Regions from separate parts of the Paenibacillus hunanensis genome, predicted to be linked through region 4. Evidence: predicted binding sites of a transcription regulator. Region 4 holds the regulator's gene; each other region holds the start of a gene.
What was found. The regulator LexA, encoded in region 4, represses DNA repair genes until DNA is damaged. The targets are predictions, from matches to a motif close to CGAACATATGTTCG.

Region 1 (3,863 bases), 720 kb from region 4:
CTCCATTCACGCAGCTGTCCAATCAGATGAGGCAGTGTCACGCCTGGACGCCCAATAAGCTGTAATTGCTGTTCGGCTGTCTGACGTACATCAGCCGTTATACTGAGCGATTGCTCACGCAAGCCAGGGAAGAGTGCTTTGACGGTCGTGATCACCTCGGAAGCAATCAAGCCTCGACCTTCCTCATCGCTCATCGCATAGCTGATCCACAGACGATCACTCGCAACCGTCAGTGCATGATAAATAATAAATTGCTCATCCAATTGACGACGTGTAATGCCTGGCGCAAGCTCCAGTCCACTATCTGTTAGATTCAATCGTTCGGCTTCATTCAAAATGCCCTGATCTGGAAATACGGACGGCACAATGCCATCATTGATACCAAGCACAAATGCATATTTAATATCTAGCGGACGAGTACGATCCAGTGAACCGATCAGCACCTGATCGATCGCTGGTGGTACAACCCCCAGCCTTAATCCCGCAAGACCCGTTTCCAGCAATCCAGCAAAGGTTTCCAGCTGAAGCTCATCCTCCGCCATAATATCGACCATTTGCTCCATCAGCTCGATAATGCCGCCATGAATCTGAATATGCTCGCGTGCGCGCAGTGGTTGCCCACTAGCAGCCGCTTCAGCACTCCACTGCTCCAGCTTATCGGCGACCTCCAGCTCTTCCAGCAGCTCATACAGAGCAATACACATCTCAGTCGCATGTCTTGCCTTTTTGAGCTTTTTCTCCAGCCGTTGTAGTGGCGCGGCGACTCTACGGCGTACCTTTTCAATCTGCTGCGCTTGCATCATATCGCGCTCGCTCGGCTGGCCGTTCTCTGTCTCCTCTGCTTCCAGTGACAGACTTGGAATGCCTCTCCATTCGCGTCCATCTGTCCAGCGATATCCATGAATACCGCATGCGAGCACGACATTTTCAAGGCGATCCAGATCATCTGCCGTTACTTCATCATCCAGTGTGACGAGCAATCCCGTCTTGATACAGCGAAATACATCTTCATAGCGCCAGTTATACTGCACCACATCAAGTGCAGCACGCATAAGCTCAGCTAGCGGATGATGCAAAATACCACGTCGTTTATCTAAGAAATAAGGAATATTATAATCTTCCATTAGCGGTGCAATCAGATGCTCATAATCATCCAGATTACGCACAAAGATAGCCATTTCTCGCCATCTTGCTCCCTGCTCACGCGCTAGCTTCACCATTTCACGTAGTGCGCCCTCGATTTCTGTACGACGATCAGGGGCACAATGTACAGATAGCTCATCCGCTGTACCCTGTTGTAGACGACCACCCTTCCACAGACTGCGCGTACGATAGCCCTTTTCCAGATGGGCAAGTAGCGGACTATGCGCAAAGCGGACAGGGACATCCTCATGTGCAGGCGACAGATTCTCTACCGCCTGAGGATCGGCATGACCAAGCGCTTCTGCAAATTGATACAGACGTCGACAAGCAACCGCTTGCTGATAAAACAGCTCCATCTCGGGTGGCTGCTCATCCCAGTACGGACGATCCAGTGTCAGCGACACCGTCACACCATCTACCTTGTCCAGCAGTGCCATGATGACTCTATATTCCTGTGGCGTAAAGCTATGAAAGCCATCAATCCAGACCTCTGCTCCGTTCAGCATCTCTGAGCGCGGAATCGCTTCTGCCAGATCATCAAGCGTATCGTCGCGGTCAATATATAACTGCGACAATCCATATTCGTACTGGCGATAAATATGCTGTAAATCGTGTAGCTTGTCTGTCAGAAGTGGTGAGACGCCTGTTACAGATTGCTGTACATAGCCCTCTAGCTGCTCGGCTGTGAGCGAATAATGCTTAAATTCGCTATACAGCTCGCTCAGCTGACTAATAAAGCCAAACTGCTCACCAGAACGTCCAAATAGCTTAAGTTGCGATTGTTGCTGCTGAAGGAGCTTATACAGCAGCATCTTTTTGCCTTCATCTGCAATCACGATTCGGGCCGAACCGCCGACCTCACGCAGTACAAGCTGTGCCAAACGCCGAAAGCCAAATGCACTTGCACGCATATTGCCACGTACACGCTCGGTTCGAATAAGCGCATGCTCCGTCTGAAAGGATGCCTGTTCTGGCACAATAATAAATAGCGGTGCGCCTGTCGGCTCCGCTGCAATTTTATCGATTACTCGATTAATAATCGTTGTCGTTTTACCGCTGCCCGAGCGGCCGATCATAAACTTGAGAGGCATATGCATATCCCCTTTGGTCTGTAAAATATCTCTCTTCACTTACAATTCTTTAATAGAACAAATGTTCTTATCTTTCCACTTTATCGTACTATGTGTTGGATTTCAATACTACTGCTATGTCGTTATCATTCCGCTGTGCTTATCTTCCTGTATAGTATACCCGTAAACAAGGAAATCCCCACCGCCTCAGGCGTACAATGCGGTACGACAGGCGGAGGGGACTCCTCACCATAACTATAATTATACTATAAGGCTTACTGAATGAATAATGCTTGGGCAGAACACTGCTTTATCTATTAAAACGAAGCGCTACGCACTTCAAAGATCGCAAACTTGAGATAATGCCCTTCGGTTACGCCGAGAATTTGCGGATGATCCTTACCTGCCGCTCTCCACTCTACCAGACGCAGCACCTTGCCTGCATCCTGAGCGGCTTCCTGAATCGTTTCCAGGAATAGCTCGGGCTTCATATGATACGAGCAGCTTGCAGTTACGAGATAGCCGCCTTCATTCACGAGCTTCATACCGTGCAGGTTAATATCCTTGTAGCCACGTACGGCACCAGGAACTGCATTTTTCGTTTTGGCAAATGCAGGTGGATCGAGAATCACAACATCCCAGCTACGTCCACCGCCTGCGGTCATCGGTACAGATGTATCGTGCTTACCGCCTTCGGCGCGGTTGCGGCGCTCTTCCAGTCCCTTGGCATTGCTGCGCAGGTAGTCAAATGCATCGGCTACGACAAATTCTACCCGATCCTCAAACCCGTTCAGACGTACATTTTCTTCAGCGCTTTCGATCGCATGTGCAGAAATATCCAAACAGGTTACCTTTTTCGCACCGTAGTTGCATGCATTGAGCGTGAAGCTACCTGTATGCGAGAAGCATTCTAGCACCGTTGCTCCATCCCAGTATGGGAATTCCACCACATTGCCTTTACGATTCACGGGAGCCTGTACCGTTTCGCCATCCTGTGTGACCGATTGCAATGTAATGCCGCTACGTTCACCCCAGCCGAGCATCAGCGGAGCGATCGAGTCACGATTTTCGCGTTGATCGAAGAAATAACCGGTCTTCTGACCTTGCTCGATATCGACCTTGATCCACAAGCCATTTTCCTGCACGGTCACATGACGTGGACATTCACCATACAGTACGCCTGTCGTTTCCTCCAGCCCTTCCAGCTTACGAACGGATACATCGCTACGCTCATAGATGCCTTTTGGCTGAATAACTTCAACCAGTGCATCGATAATCTGCTGGCGACGCTGATCCATACCAAGCGTGAGCAGCTGGACAACGAGTACATCGTCAAAACGATCCACAATCAAGCCAGGTAAAAAGTCGGCCTCACCATACACTAGACGATAAGCACGCTCCTCAGGCAAAAAGCGCTCCCGATGCTGTACACACCAGCGGAATCGCTCGGCAAAAAACGCCTGATCCATCTCGATCACCGGCTGTCTGGAAATAATACGAACTTTAATTTTCGATGCCGGGTTGTAATAACCTGTAGCGAGGAACTTACGCTGATGATTCATCACCTGTACAACCTCGCCTGCTTGCGGCTCGCCCTCTACTGTAGCAATTTCCCCTTCAAACATCCACGGATGTCCTTGCTCTAATCTT
Region 2 (3,863 bases), 1.2 Mb from region 4:
CTGCTTTATTTTCAGAAATGTGAAACAGTAGCTATGCGTAAGGAACCATATAGCTTATCCTCATCATCCATTTACTCGATTCGCGAGAATGAAAAAAAGCACCGCGCTGGCTATGTAGCCAAAACGGTGCTCTTTCTCGCTTATAGCATTGCGTATGCGTATGAACGCGTCCGAAATTACTCGGCGTGTGGCTCATCTGCAATGATAATGGAATCGGTTGGGCAACCGTCGCAAGCGTCCAGCATGTCTTCATGCATGTCTTCTGGAATCGCTGTTACACCACGGTTACTGTCGCCGCCAAAGATCACTTCTGCCAGGCCTTCATCATCATAATCGTAGATGTCAGGTGCAGTCGCGCCGCATGCACCGCAAGCGATGCATGTATCTTTATCAACCCAAGTATATTTGCTCATGTGTATATCCTCCTATCATTACTTTCCAGTTGTCTATTTATAGGACACCAGTCTGTACAGATATTCAAAATATAATACAAAGCCTCAACAATTTCAAATAAAATCCACTTGACGCGTGCGTCATTCCTACTAACTCTGTCACACAATGATCATGGAATCGAAGCTTCACTACGTCCTTTTTACCCTTTCACATCCACCATTAAACCCTGTATGAACAGCGATATAGCAAGCATATCCTATGATTGCTCTGTTCAGAAATACGCTCCAGCATCGACCTGAATCGCTGCGAATGCAACAGATACGATATATAATAAGCACGGCATATGCACCTCAAAGAGAAACTTGGATATGCAGGATCTGAAATGAACAAAACCAGCTTGAGGATCATCGCCTCACTCTGGCTTATCAAAGTCAAAACGACGCCCATCCTTTTGCAGTGATGTTCCGCGCAACTTATGATTACGGATCAGCACAGATGGATCATTACCAAGCATACCTGCGGTCAATACCGCACTTTCGCCAAACTTATCACGCAGTTGATCAATGACCTCATTCAACTGCTCCTTCTGTGGCTGACGCTCATAATCAAACAGATCAAGCTGAATCGCCGCTTCACTACGCGGCAGTAGATTTTGCAGCGTCACTCCGAGCAGACGTACAGCACCCTTCCCATGCCAGTGTCTGGCATATAGCTCACACGCTTCATGATAGACCTCTTCTGCCGTGTCCGTCGGTACGCTCAGCGCACGCGAGCGTGTGATCGTCTTCATATCTGGCGTCCGAATCGTAATCTGTACCGTATGCGCCATCAGCTTCTGCCGACGCATACGCCGACACACCTGATCACTCAGATTCAGCATCACACGCCGAATATCCTCAAGCTCCTGAATATCCGCAGGTAATGTAGTCGTATGCCCGATTGATTTATTCGGCTCGTTGTCCGGCTCTACTAGGGAATGATCGATGCCATTAGCCGCCTGCTTGAGCCAGCTTCCCATCACGCCAAAACGTGCTTTCAAACGCGCTTCATCGGCTGCTGCGAGCTGACCGAGTGTGCGTATGCCCATCTCACGCAGCTTGGTAGCGGTTTTATGCCCAATCCCGAATAGCTCTGCACAGGGCTGCTCCCATAGCAGCTTCGGTACATCACGGATACGCAAAATCGAGATGCCGTTCGGCTTTTTCATATCAGACGCCATTTTGGCAAGCAGCTTATTAGGCGCTACACCAACAGAGCAGGGCAGACGAAGCTCATCTCGAATACGGTTTTGCAGATCGGCTGCGATCTCCAGCGGCGTGCCGAATTGGCTTGATCCCGTAATATCGAGATAACATTCATCGATCGAGGTTGCCTGTAGGAGCGGTGTATAGCTATACGCTATATTCATAAATGCAGCCGAATATTTCCGATACAAATGAAAATCAGGAGCAATTAGTGTCAATCGTGGACACTTTTGCAGTGCCTGACCTACGAGCATTCCTGTCTTCACACCCATACGCCGTGCTTCATAGGAGGCGGTCACGACAATGCCCTTCCGTAGCTCCACACTACCGGCGACTGCGGTAGGCTTGCCAGCATATTTGTCTGGCTGCTCCGCTGCATGCACAGAACAATAAAAGGCGTTCATATCCACATGCAAAATAACCCGTCCGCGGGTAGGATAATGACTGCTGGTGTCTTCCCTCATCTGCTTTCTCCCCCTGTCATCTCCGACTTCTCGCAGACCTTTGACTGCTATCTATAAATGAGTATATTTTCCTGGTATAGTGAGTAAACATTCAATGAGCAGACTGGATGACTTGCACCATTCCATTTTCTCAACGCACCCATTTTTAGGAACCGTGAACCCGATATGTAGCGAATATGTGTTCTGTTTTATTATAAAAAAAGAATAGCCATCTGACAATGACTATTCAGCGTTCTGCTCATCTACATGCAGCTCTAGCGTATAATTTTGACAGGCAATCTCAAACACATTATCATACGTAAATAGAATAAAATGACGCAACTCCTTTAGCTCTCGCTTTGCCTTCTGCTTCGCTCGTTCTAACAATGGCGACTGACGATATTCCAGCCAGTCTGACTTGATGTCTGTCTTCCCTATTGGCAGATAATCCCCGTGCAAATCTAACTCCATTGCATTAAAATAATATACTCCCTCGAAGCACAATGTGTACTTCACAAAATCATCGGATTCGCTTTTACTTGCCAGCGTACCATTAAACTCACCAACTAACGTCACATGGCGACGCTCTAGCTCATAGTCCAGCCTGTCCACATAGACCGCATCGCGTCCATATACATAACCGAGCGGTGTGCTGACCGCTTCGATTTCAATGTTTTGCTGTTGCACTGTGAATCCTCCTTATTCATCATCGCTGTTGCTTTACTCCGTTTGTTTGGTTCCTATCCATCAAGCACTACCATACAGTATATAATGAATACGACCCTGTTCACCATGGGATCGCTCGGGTATCGTCAAAGAAACCACCCGTAGGGCCATCTTCATCCAATGTCGCCAGCTTCACTGCAATTGCCGCCCCCTCCTCAGGCGTACGAGTACCATGAAAGTCGTTAAAATCTGTCGCTACATGCCCTGGTGCCGCCGCATTCACCTTGATTTGTGTGCTTGCTAATTCCCTCGCATAATGAACCTCACCTTCATGTTGTAGCTCAGCTACAGCCATACGGCCTCGTTCAGCATTTCGACTACCTAAAAATACAATCATACCTCGATTGGCAAGCTCTTTCACGATTGCTTTGCCAATCCCTTTATTCGCCCCTGTAACAAGCGCAATTTTTTTAGATTCCATCTGGTTTAGGCTCCTGTTCGTTTTTACGTTTGATTTTATTTAGCTTGATGTCAATCACGTTCTGCAATTCCATCATTTGCTGTGCAAGCTTTTCTTTATGATCCTGAAGCCTTTGATATCGTTCTTCAGATGCTTCGAGCTGGAGGTAGCTTTTAATATCCTCTAACGACATCCCCGTTTTTTTCAGACAGGCAATAAGCTGAAGCGTGTCGATATCTTCCTGACTATACACTCTGTAGCCCATTTCATTTCGAGCTATTGCAGGAATTAATCCTGTCTTTTCATAAAATAGGATCGTATCCTTGCTCAATCCGCTGAGCATAGCTGTCTGCTTTAGAGCATACCTTTCATTCAATTGCAGCCCTCCCTTGTGTTCTGGTCCTATCTGATACTACACCCCTGAGTTCACTCCGGGTCAACAGTCAAAAAAGTATAATTTAAAATGTATATCTAACCTTCCTATCTCTCTGCTATATAAAAGAAAGCCAGCATCATTAGCTGGCTTTCTTTGTCTCTATAGTAGATATGCACTTGCTCTGTTTACAGCTTCTCTATTCGATAACATGCTAATTGCAAATGATCTATCTCAGCATAGCCTACAATTCCTCGCGAAACGATCCGGGTACTAGATCACTT
Region 3 (3,863 bases), 950 kb from region 4:
ACGACTAGCTTTAGCTCGCCAAAAAATAATTTATAATGAAGTCGTGGCCACCTTGCCTGCTCCACGCCTGTAATTTCCAATTCCTCATGCTCAGGAAAATCCTGGAGTGGATCAGCACGATCCTCTAGCTCCTCTTCCTGCTCCCATTGTTGTTCCTTTGATGTTGTACTATATTCATTGTTCTCATTCGATTCATTTGGTTCATTCGTTGTATTCGATGCTTCGCGTTTCTTCTGCTTGCGACCCCAGCTGTATCTATTGTTCATGCTTTTGTCCCTTCCACTCTGCCATTGGATTATCGTATGATGCAGAGCTGCTATCGTTAATCAGCTTGATTTTTGATTTATTACCAGGTTATCACTCTAACACGAATTCCTTATCCTCTGCCGATATGTGCAAAAAGCGCCTGTACGTGAGACACGTTACAGGCGCTTGCTTCGACGGAATGCTGGCACAAACCGACGAAGGAATGCTTATAAAGTTTGCAGCCCCGGGCATATGGGACCAAACCTGAAATTACTCTGTTGCTTCGGAGAACAGTTCTTGCTCTTCGATCTCTTCTTCACGTTTTTGTGCATCACTCGGAGCTTCAACAAGCGTAGTCAGATTGCTCAGCTCACGAATTTTGTTTTCAATAACAAGCGCAACCTGAGGATTTTCTTTCAGATATTGCTTCGCATTTTCACGACCTTGACCCATACGTTCACCTTCATAGGAGTACCAAGCACCGCTCTTATTGATAATATCTTTTTCAGTACCGATATCGATCAAGCTACCCTCTTTGGAGATACCTTCACCATACATAATATCGATCTCTGCTTGTCTAAATGGAGGGGCAACTTTGTTTTTAACAACTTTAACACGTGTACGGTTACCAACCACATCGTTACCGTTCTTGATAGCTTCAATACGGCGAACATCCAGACGAACAGTCGAGTAGAACTTCAATGCACGACCACCTGGTGTTGTTTCAGGGTTACCGAACATAACGCCAACTTTTTCACGAAGCTGGTTGATGAAGATTGTGATTGTTTTGGATTTGCTGATCGCACCGGAAAGCTTACGCAGCGCCTGAGACATCAGACGTGCTTGCAGACCTACGTGAGAGTCACCCATCTCGCCTTCGATTTCCGCTTTTGGCACGAGTGCTGCTACGGAGTCGATAACGATGATATCAACCGCACCACTACGTACGAGTGCTTCAGCGATTTCCAGACCTTGCTCACCTGTGTCCGGTTGGGACAACAGCAGCTCATCGATGTTAACACCCAGGTTTTTCGCATATTGAGGGTCCAATGCGTGTTCAGCATCGATAAATGCTGCTTGTCCGCCCGCTTTTTGAACCTCTGCAATCGCGTGCAGAGCTACTGTCGTTTTACCTGAAGATTCAGGGCCATATATTTCAACGATACGACCTCTTGGCATACCGCCTGTTCCCAGAGCGATATCCAATGCGATAGAACCGCTTGGTACAACTTCTACTTGCATATGCGTGGATTCACCAAGTTTCATAACGGAACCCTTACCGAATTGTTTCTCTATTTGACGAAGCGCCATATCCAGCGCAGCACGACGATCTGACAATCAGCTCACATCCTTCTCAATGTTTATAAGTTAATTATACCTTATTGTTCGCTCTTTGCCAAGCTTTTTTCGAACATATATTCGTCTTTTTACCGCTTTGTCACTTATAGATTACAAATAATGGTAATTTAAGAACGGATACATTTTTAACCTAATTTAAAGCTACTTGATAGATAAAATAGCTGCTTGGCTATACAAAAACGATAGTCTATTTCATCGATCATCATACAATTTTGGGCGCCCATGAAACAAAAAACCGCAGCAATACGATTGCTGCGGTTCTTCCGTCTGAAATGATCATAGCACACGGTTTTGTGCTCTGCAAGCACAATAAATATACAGTCTGATATGCTATCTATAATGCCTGTAACAGGTAATTAATGAAGTGGAATAAGAGCACAAGCTTGTACCATTATATTCGTTATTTGTGCTTACTCCTGTGAATCGATAGATGATCGTTTAGCGTTAAGCATTTATGATTTATACCATAGCTATATGATCAGGATTGCTCTGCAAGCTGCTCATTCTCGCGCTGCTTGAGGCGCAACCACAGACGATACATCAAGCTTTTTGCAGAACGAATCCGAATCGCTTCACGATTGCCTTTCAGGTTAAGCTGGAAGACTTCAGTTTTGCGATCACGTTCAGCGATCGCGATATAGACAAGACCGACAGGCTTACGTTCAGATGAGCCTGGACCTGCCACACCGGTCACTGAGACCGCGAAATCTGTATCCAGCAGACGACGTGCTTGATCCGCCATCACCTCTGCTACCTCTTCACTTACAGCTCCCGGTGCATTCTCTCCCTCCAGCAGCTCATGCGGAACATTCAAAATCTGCTCCTTCATCTCGTTGGAGTAGGATACAACGCCACCCATGAATACAAGCGCGCTTCCTGGGATCGTCGTCAGATTTTGCATTACCAGTCCGCCTGTGCAGCTTTCGGCTGCGGCTAGCGTAAGCTTCATCCCTGTCATCATCTGAATGATCTGATTTTCAATTGTAATATCTCGATCTGCATACATATATTCTGGCAGGCGCTCGCGAATTTGCGCTTCCATCGCTTTTAGCTTACTCATCGCTTCCTTCTCATCGGGAGCTTTCGTCGTCAGGCGAATCGTGACCTCGCCTTCTTTCGCATAAGGTGCGATCGTAGGGTCCGTTTGCGCACTGATCAGATCAAGCAGCGCATCCTCCAGTGCGGATTCTCCAATACCCGCGAACTTGAGCATTTTAGAATAGATTGGGTATTCATCTGTCAGCACATGCTCCAGCAACCACGGAATCGCTTGATTTTCGAACATCGGTTGCAATTCCTTTGGCGGGCCTGGCAGAACGATATAGTGCTTCTCATTTTGCGAGATCGCAACACCTACGGCTAAGCCGACTTCATTGCGAAGCGGATCGCTATTTTCCAAAATAATCGCCTGACGACGATTGTTTTCTGTCATCGGTTTATCCCGACCCTCGAAAAACTTCTCTACCGTCTGCATCGATTCCGCATGAATGTGCAGAGAGCGCCCCAGCACCTCACCAAGTGCATCCTTGGTCAGATCATCCTGGGTTGGCCCGATGCCACCGGAAAATACAATTACATCTGCCCGGCTAGAAGCAAGCTCAATCGCTTGCTTGAGACGATTCAAGTTATCCCCTACCACAGTCTGATAGTATACATCAATGCCCAGATAGGATAACTGCTGGGACAGATAGCGTGCATTCGTATTCGTAATCTGACCGAGCAACAGCTCGGTGCCTACTGCGATAATTTCTGCTTTTACTGCTTTCATGAATCGTTCTCCTCCTCGCTATGTGTACAACCAACTATTTTAATATGCGCCTGCTCATAGAAAAAGGCAATAGAGAGACCCCTATTGCCTTTAGCGATGCTCTGTCTATCCTGAGTCTCCCTTATATCTTACCGCTCTGTGCGTGCACGTGAAACGGTAAGCTCTATTCAGGAATTGGATAGATGAAGCAGATGTTTATTTTTCACAAAATAATCTACACCGGAATACAATGTAATGATCGTAGCTGCCCAGATGGCAATCTCAGCAAGCGGGAAGCCTACGAGTGCAAATGGGAAGTTATTAATCATCAGCAATACAATCGCGATAATCTGTGTAATCGTCTTCGCCTTCCCCCAGTTGCTGGCAGCGACAACCGCACCTTCGAGCAGCGCAATCTGACGCAAACCCGTAATCGCAAACTCACGGAAAATGATAATGATCGCCATCCATGCCGCACACTTACCAAGCGATACAAGCGAGATCAATGCTG
Region 4 (3,863 bases):
CGAGCGCTGTATAATACGGCTATTGGTGGAATGGCGCTGGATGGCAAGCACTTCTTTTACGTGAATCCACTGGAGGTGCGCCCGGATAGCAGCCTGCATGATCCGGGAAAAAGCCATGTAAAGGTTACACGTCCTGCTTGGTTCGGTTGTGCATGCTGTCCACCGAATCTGGCACGGCTACTCACTTCGTTGCATCAATATGTGTACACCATCCATCCGCAGCAGCGTGCAGTGTATACGAATCTGTATGTGACCGGTACAGCAGAACTCAAGCTAGACGATCAGACTATTCAGCTTGAGCAGACGAGTGAGTTGCCATGGGAAGGAAATGTAGCGTTTCAAGTGCATACTGATCAGCCGATCAATTTCACATTAGCGTTACGCATTCCTTATTGGTCAGGCAAGCCTGTGCTAACTGTGAATGGTGAGTCGGTGTCTTTGAATATAGAGGATGGTTTTGTTAGCTTGAATCGTACGTGGCAAAGGGGTGATCAGCTCAAGCTGACCCTGCCGATGGAGATCAGGCAATATAGCGCGCATCCACTAGTACGAAGCGATTGGGGCAAGCTGGCGATTGGACGAGGACCACTTATTTATTGCGCAGAGCAAGAGGACAATGGAGCCAATCTGCATCTGATTCGAGTTCATAGTAATCAGCAGGCGACCTATCGATTTGATCCAGAGTTGTTAGGTGGTGTCGGAACGATCGAATGGCAGGCAGAGCGTCAGCAGGTAGGGACAGAATGGGAACAGTTGCTGTACAGCTCTGTAGCAGAGCCAACGTATGCACCGCATACCTTAAAGCTGATTCCATATTATAGCTGGGCCAATCGCACACCTGGAGAAATGCAGGTCTGGCTAAATAAAGCATAAGGCGGTAGCAAAGGAGAATGAAGGATGAAAAATAAAGTCAACATCAATCCCGAAGCTTTTGCTCATAGTGTGATCGCAGGCTATACCTCCAATAAGGAACATCTTGAAGCGATTGCTAAGGATCATCTGGTGCTATATTTAAATGCGTATTTTCTGGCAGAAAAGTTTAATGCAATGGAGGAGCGGTTAGCAGAGAAGGCGGATAGTAAGGATTTTAAGGAATTGATGGCAAAGGTACTGGAAACGAAGCTGTTCTAAACATGATTACGAAACGGTTAGCCAACAAAATCATAGAGTACGCACATGCACAGCAAATTGCAAATAATATCAATAAAACAAAGAATAAAAATGTGAAAAATGATATAAAATACTCACAATAACAGCTATATTACTAAAATATTTTCCGTATACTTCCAAAAGATGCGACAATAATCTCCTGTCTGTATAATAAGACAGGAGATTATTGTGGAGGTGGTAAAATGATAAAATTGCTGTTAGGTTGTACATCTATTGTATGTGCGACTATTATACTTTGTACCGGATTCATACTTGCTGGTCTAAGAGGAGCAGCGTACTCTTCACAGATCAACGGTGGAGCTTTTCAATATCAATTATTTGATATCGGAATCATTTGGTTCATTATACCATTGTTCCTACTCGTAGTAGGAGGCATACTTATCTATACTTCAAGGTATGATTTTAATGAAGCTTAGTCATGTGAATGTCTGTTTATGTAATATTAGCGTTTCAAATGGCTAAGCAATCTGATGTGTATCAGCTGGCTAGTCTACATATGAGTAAAGTCGTATTACAGAAGTTTTACCATTTTTAAAAATGAATAGTCCATTAAAAAAGACTCTCACATTATGCGAGAGTCTTTTTTAATGGACTATGACCAGGCTCATCATCAGCAAGCCCTTAGTGCAGATTACGGAACAGACCAACTACTTTACCGAGAATCGTTACACGAGTAAGGCGCAATGGCTCATAACGTGGATTCTCTGGCTGCAAGCGGATATGATCCTTTTCCTTATAGAACGTTTTCACAGTAGCTTCGTCGTCCTCAGTCATCGCTACAACGATATCGCCATTGTTGGCTGTCTGTTGCTGACGAACGATAACGAAGTCGCCATTGTGAATGCCTGCTTCAACCATACTGTCACCGACAACGGAGAGCATAAACACTTGATTGTCACCGGTAAACTGCTGTGGCAATGGGAAGTAGTCCTCAATATGCTCAGTAGCAGTGATCGGTACACCAGCAGTAACCTTACCGATGATCGGTACGCGGGATACTGTCTGTGCAAACATCAGATTGTTTTCCGATTCCTCTTGACCGAGCAGCTCAATAGCGCGCGGCTTCGTAGGGTCACGGCGAATCAATCCTTTTTTCTCAAGGCGGTCCAGGTGTCCGTGAACCGTCGAGCTGGAAGCGAGGCCAACAGCTTCACCGATCTCACGAACGGATGGCGGATAGCCTTTCAATTTTACTTCATTCCGGATAAATTCCAGAATCGCCTGCTGGCGGTTAGAAATCTTGGACATACTGTATCAACCCCAATACTGTAACGTTTGGCAAAATTATAACATAGAACTTCCGTTCGTACAAACATAAGTTCTAAAAGTAAGTTAGAATTTACAGCGAACAAAGTAGCATGTATCGCGTAGCACTTCTATAAAGTTGGATTCACGATTTTCTATATACAATCAGCCTTCTCCAATGCACTCTAAAACACTCCTGAAAAAAAGCGAACAAAAGTTCGAAAAACCTATTGATCAAAACATATGTTCGTGCTATATTCTTTTCAGGAAAACAAGAACAAACGTTTGGAGTGTGAAGCACATGCTTAAATATACTACATACAAAAGTATCCACGACACGAACTCAACTCAGGATGACGCTGCTTCGTCGGTAGCAAGCACATCTACTCATACATCGACTGGATCTACACCATTATCTGCATCCAAGATGCAAGCATCGACGAAGAAGGCAACATCCAGTGAGCCTTCGGTGAGCGAATGGGTATACGTGGATGGAGATACAGCAGGCACAGGACGTCACAAGCCATTAGCTAAACGCGCTGGACGCTCTTTCCGTCGCAAGACACTGGATCTGATCCAGATGACAGCTCGCAAAACGATGGGCAAGAGTAAGAAGTCGGCACGTCCATCCAAGAAGCGCAAATCCGGATGGAACTCTACAGGTCGCTTAATGGTAAGTATCTTGTTTGCAGGTGTACTGTTATATGGAGGATTTCAGCATTTTGTTACTGCGGATGAATCCCCTGCAATGAAGCAGCATGTGATCGTGACTGAAGGAGATAGTCTCTGGGCGATCGCTTCTCAATACAAAGCACCGGATACAGACATTCGTGATTATATTGCCGAAATACGAGATGAGAACAATCTGAATACTAGCGATATTCGCAGTGGCGATGTGCTCGTTATTCCACATAACTGAATCTTTTATAAATATGGCGTTTCATATGTGGCAGGTCGCTAACCTATACAAAAGTTCATGATGATGGATTGGACTATACAATATCTCATAAACATCTATCGTTGTATTTTGTTATTTTATTATCGTTATGATCTAACCGGATCTCCTCCGGATTTATATATTGTTCTATCGTTTGCTTGTCAGGTGCGAATAGCCTTGACAAGCTTTTTTTTACATGTCAAAGTTAGAAAAGATAGATTTGGGAGGGTAGTTATGGACATCGACGTAATCATTGCAAGAATTAATGAATTAGCACGCAAGAAAAAGGAAGTTGGACTTACTGCGGAAGAAGTAGTAGAGCGCGACGAGCTACGCCAGGTTTACCTGGGCAATATCCGCCGCAATTTCCGTCAGCAGCTCGAAACGATCGAATGGGTCGAGGACGCTGAGAACGAACAAAAAGGCAACGCATAAATAGCTGTGCTGTATTCACAGCTTTTTGTTATGTACAGTCTCATCTGATGATCATCGACGCAATAACCATACAGGG

Region 1: a site for LexA is predicted at 2,289-2,302, ahead of addB (helicase-exonuclease AddAB subunit AddB). Genes of this name have one in related genera too.
Region 2: a site for LexA is predicted at 2,273-2,286, ahead of SK066_RS15470 (DNA polymerase IV). Genes of this name have one in related genera too.
Region 3: a site for LexA is predicted at 1,655-1,668, ahead of recA (recombinase RecA). Genes of this name have one in related genera too.

What each region holds. Positions count from the first base shown of each region.
Region 1 covers NZ_CP139194.1:1,859,012-1,862,874, reverse strand. Annotated here, with positions in the region: gene addB (helicase-exonuclease AddAB subunit AddB) at 1-2,234, opposite strand, end outside; gene SK066_RS07540 (class I SAM-dependent rRNA methyltransferase) at 2,531-3,863, opposite strand, start outside.
Region 2 covers NZ_CP139194.1:3,807,016-3,810,878, forward strand. Annotated here, with positions in the region: gene SK066_RS15465 (ferredoxin) at 177-413, opposite strand; gene SK066_RS15470 (DNA polymerase IV) at 806-2,101, opposite strand; gene SK066_RS15475 (hypothetical protein) at 2,324-2,767, opposite strand; gene SK066_RS15480 (SDR family NAD(P)-dependent oxidoreductase) at 2,868-3,227, opposite strand; gene SK066_RS15485 (MerR family transcriptional regulator) at 3,217-3,582, opposite strand; gene SK066_RS15490 (hypothetical protein) at 3,824-3,863, opposite strand, start outside.
Region 3 covers NZ_CP139194.1:3,527,017-3,530,879, forward strand. Annotated here, with positions in the region: gene SK066_RS14220 (regulatory protein RecX) at 1-266, opposite strand, end outside; gene recA (recombinase RecA) at 517-1,584, opposite strand; gene SK066_RS14230 (competence/damage-inducible protein A) at 2,084-3,373, opposite strand; gene pgsA (CDP-diacylglycerol--glycerol-3-phosphate 3-phosphatidyltransferase) at 3,541-3,863, opposite strand, start outside.
Region 4 covers NZ_CP139194.1:2,579,292-2,583,154, forward strand. Annotated here, with positions in the region: gene SK066_RS10485 (glycoside hydrolase family 127 protein) at 1-873, shown strand, start outside; gene SK066_RS10490 (hypothetical protein) at 898-1,131, shown strand; gene lexA (transcriptional repressor LexA) at 1,792-2,418, opposite strand; gene SK066_RS10500 (LysM peptidoglycan-binding domain-containing protein) at 2,717-3,334, shown strand; gene SK066_RS10505 (DUF896 domain-containing protein) at 3,587-3,787, shown strand.